Regions from separate parts of the Lysinibacillus sp. FSL L8-0312 genome, predicted to be linked through region 2. Evidence: riboswitches for the same ligand, from Rfam matches in the RefSeq annotation. Region 2 holds a riboswitch; the other holds the start of a gene.
The links. A riboswitch is a leader RNA that binds a small molecule or an ion and turns the genes downstream of it on or off. The one in region 2 is predicted to bind thiamine pyrophosphate.

Region 1: linked by a shared signal. The riboswitch ahead of thiT (energy-coupled thiamine transporter ThiT) and the one ahead of thiM (hydroxyethylthiazole kinase) in region 2 are both predicted to bind thiamine pyrophosphate.

Annotation. Positions count from the first base shown of each region.
Region 1 is NZ_JBBOOV010000001.1:2,516,149-2,518,354, reverse strand. It holds gene MHI22_RS12790 (hypothetical protein) at 22-144, opposite strand; gene MHI22_RS12785 (DUF4870 domain-containing protein) at 200-523, opposite strand; TPP riboswitch at 651-758, shown strand; gene thiT (energy-coupled thiamine transporter ThiT) at 895-1,455, shown strand; gene map (type I methionyl aminopeptidase) at 1,617-2,206, shown strand, end outside.
Region 2 is NZ_JBBOOV010000001.1:2,020,057-2,022,262, forward strand. It holds gene mbcS (acyl-CoA synthetase MbcS) at 1-791, opposite strand, end outside; TPP riboswitch at 982-1,079, shown strand; gene thiM (hydroxyethylthiazole kinase) at 1,172-1,939, shown strand; gene thiD (bifunctional hydroxymethylpyrimidine kinase/phosphomethylpyrimidine kinase) at 1,927-2,206, shown strand, end outside.

The DNA.
Region 1 (2,206 bases), 500 kb from region 2:
ACAAGGGAATACGCCTGCTGTTTATTTTTTTCGAGGAATGGCTGTAGGTGTTGTCCCTTTTTTTGCAGCCATTACTTTTTTCACGATAGGAATAACAATAGGTGCTAATTTTACGGCGGTTTTCACAACATTTGATAATTTCATTCAAAAACAGCTCCTTTTACAATTACTACTACCTGTTTCGCTTAAAAATGAAACATTAACGAATAACACGAACAGCTTGAATAATATTCCATATTACAATTCCTAGTGAGACGATGGCATAAATGGCAAACGAAACGAACCAAATAATCAACATCGTATTATTGCCTGACGTTGGATCCAAATTAAATGTAGAAAAAACAAAGACAATAAAGAACAGAATGCCGAAAACAAAAGGAATTAAATGAGAGATAAGTGCACGAATTGAATGTCTTTTTACGTCACTATCTTTCGTAATAATGTACACAATTAATGGGACGATAAAAGGGGCGAAGAAAATACTTAAATAACTAAAGGCAGATAAAATTTTTTGGTTCTCCATAGTTGTACCTCCTTTTTTAATATTTACGCATGAAAAACAGCAAAGTTTCAAAAAAATAATATATGGAAGAGGTTGTAATCCTTCTATCCTTTGCGTACAATGAGAATGTTCGAATAAATTCAGATGTAACGACCACAAGGGGAGCTGATGATGTCAGCTGAGACTGGGCACGTAATGCCTTGACTCTTTGAACCTGTAAGTTAACGCTTGCGTAGGGATGTGGATAGAAACCGACACTAGTACGATGTGAGGCTCTGTCCTGGCATCGTTTTTTCATTCTTGAGGGAATAAAAAGGTGTCAGAAAGAGACATATCAGCGCATTTCTATTCCTGCTCTTGTATCCTACATCGGAACAAAGGAGAGAATATATATGGACAAAAAAAGACTATTAATGCTTGTGGAGATTGCGATATTTGCAGCAATCGGTCTTGTGCTTGATCAGGTTTCCTTTAAAGTATGGGCACAAGGTGGCTCTGTTAGTCTAGTCATGGTACCTATTATGTTAATAGCATTTCGCTGGGGCTTAGTAGCTGGGCTAACAACTGGATTACTCGTGGGTGTAATGCAAACCATGTTTGGTGCTACGATTGTGCACTGGCTACAAGGATTCCTTGATTATGGTGTTGCTTTCACAGTTGTAGGATTAGCGGCGGTTGTGCGTGGACCCGTGTTGGCGGCTGCCAAAAATGCCAACAAAACAAAAATGGCACTTTACATTATATTAGGTACGGTACTTGCGGGCTTTTTACGATATGCAGCCCACACGATGGCTGGCGCTGTATTTTTTGCAGAATATGCTGGCGATCAAAATGCATGGATCTATTCCATCATCTATAATGGTACATATATGCTACCAGCAACTATTTTAACGGCAATTGTAGGCGTTCTTTTATTCGCAGCTGCTCCACAATTAATGCAAAGAAAAGCATAAAACATGCCCCTCACATTTGTGAAGGGGCTTTTTTGTCGCAAATAACTCTTTGCGCACTTCGCAAAGTAAGGAAGCATACAATATTTAAAGCGTTTATCGTTATACGCATAACAAGTTATGTTATATTAAAGTATAGATATTAGATGAAAGGGACGTTATACATGATTGTAAAAACGCAAGAAGAGATTGAAGCTTTTAAAAAAATAGGACGCATTTGTGCTGAAATTCGTGAAGCGATGAAAGCTGCCACAAAACCAGGTGTTACAACATTGGAGCTAGATGAAATTGCTGGCCGTATGTTTGCAGAGGCTGGCGCGATATCTGGTCCAAAGGGAGAATATGATTTCCCAGGGTATACATGTATTAGTGTCAATGAAGAAGTGGCGCATGGTATCCCCGGAAAACGTGTTATTCAAGAGGGGGATATTGTAAATATCGATGTTTCTGGTTCATTAAATGGCTACTTTGCTGACACTGGTATTTCATTTGTGGTTGGTGATGGCTATGAGGACAAAGAAAAGCTATGTCGCGTTGCCAAAAGCGCCTTTGATCGAGCAATGACAAAGGTAAAGGCTGGGTCTAAATTAAATCAAATTGGTAAGGCAGTTGAACGTGAGGCGAATGCTAATGGCTTAACTGTTATTATGAATTTAACTGGTCATGGCTTAGGTCAATCTTTACATGATGAGCCGAATCACATTTTAAATTACTATGATGCATGGGATTCTACAATTATGAAAGAAGGTATGGT
Region 2 (2,206 bases):
TTGATTTTGAATTTTTCAAGCATTGCCAAATAGGAAGCAGCATCAAATTTACCTTTGTAAACAAATGCAGTAGCACCACTGCCTAATGTAGCGAGAAAGGGACTCCATATCCATTTTTGCCATCCAGGTGCTGCTGTTGCCCAAACAATATCATTTTCTTGTACACCTAACCAATGTGGTGCTGTTGTTCGTAAATGAGCATAGCCCCAGCTGTGTGTATGTACCGCTGCCTTCGGGTTACCTGTTGTGCCGCTTGTATAGGCTAAAAATGCATTATCAGTACTTTTTGTCGGAGTCGGATTTATGTAAGTTGTAGGTTGATGGTGCATTTTTTCTAGTAAAGGCTGCCAAGGCTCATGTGCTTTCCCTATGACAAATTGCTGTATGCCCTGTAAATTTCCAACTTCATCAAATTGTTCAATATAGGGCTCATAGGCAACAACCCCTTTAGCATTGGCGTGATGAATGCGATACTCAATATCTTTTGTTCTTAACATTTCTGAGCTTGGAATGATGGTTAAACCTGCTTTTAATGCTGCAATATAAACAATATATGCTTCCACTAAGCGTGGTACCATCACTAAAATCACATCACCCTTCGTTAAACCTTGTAAGGTGAAAACATGTGCTGCTTGATTCGCTTTTTCCATCAAATGTGCATATGTAATAAATTGTACAGCTTGATTTTCTTCATAAATAATTAAAGCATTTTTCGTTGCATCCTGAGCATATTTTTCAATTTCCTCTGTTATGTTATACCATTCTGGTGCAACTAAATCTTGTCTTTTCATGGCAAATGCCCCCTTTTGCTATGACACATTATAAAACTCCTTTTTCAGTATTTTCAATGGTTTGCGCTTAATTTAGGTAAAGTCATGACAACTATCATACCTAGCTATATGGCATCAGTCACGTTTTGTCGATAGGAAAACTAGCTATTGAATACAAATGAAAAGTATGGTACATTTTGGTCAACTAAAAGCAAAATTGCAGGGGGACTCGAAAGAGTTGAGAAGGTAAAACCTGACCCTTTGAACCTGTTAGTTAATACTGACGTAGGGAGCAACAGACATCGATTTTTTCAGATGAAAGGCTCTTTTTCGTGTATTTTCACATAAAAAGAGCCTTTTTGCATGCTTACGTCCATCCACAAAGGAGGACTAAAATTAAAATGATATTTCAAACAATTCGTCAACAGCAACCACTTATTCATTGCATCACAAACTATGTGGTGGCAAATTTCCAAGCAAATGGTTTATTAGCATTAGGTGCTTCGCCCGTTATGGCTGACGATAGCCAAGAGGTTGAGGAAATGGTAGCAATGGCACAAGCATTATTAATTAATATCGGGACACTCAATACTCGCACCAAAAACGCCATGCTGTTAGCAGGAAAAAAAGCTAATGCACTTGGCATTCCAGTTATATTAGATCCAGTTGGGGCAGGGGCTACAACTTATCGCAAGGAAACCGTTCAATACTTACTTGAAAACATACAATTTGCCGTAATTCGCTGTAATATCGGTGAGCTTGCGGCTATAGCCAATGTAGATTGGCAACAGAAAGGTGTAGATAGTGGTCATGGCTCCATGTCACTGGAGACGGAAGCATTACTAGTGGCACAACGATATAATTGTATCGTTATTGTAACAGGTGAACGTGATCTTATAACAAATGGTGAGCATAGCCAGTGGATAGCTGGTGGCCACCCACAAATGACAGAGGTCACTGGTACTGGCTGTTTACTTAGTGCGCTTTGTGGTGCTGCCTATGTCGCAGGTAACAAGCCATACAACCAATTAGCAGAAACACTCACTTACTATAAAAAGGCAGCAGTACTAGCTTCTGCATTCACTGCAGATATCGGTGATTTTCAAATAGCTTTGCTTAATGCTATACATCGTTTATCAAAGGATGGTGAAGCATCATGCATATTGTAACGACGATTGCTGGATCAGATAGTGGTGGCGGTGCTGGTATACAGGCTGATTTAAAAACATTTCAGGAATTAGAGGTGTTCGGCACTTCCGTTATTACAGCTTTAACTGCACAAAATACAACAGGCGTGACAGGTGTTTTCCCCATTGACATTTCGTTTGTGGAAAAACAATTTCAAGCGTTAGTCGAAGATTTTCCGATTGCTGCAATGAAAACAGGCATGCTTTATTCCTCTGGTATTATCCAAGCCATCGCACGCATGATCGGTG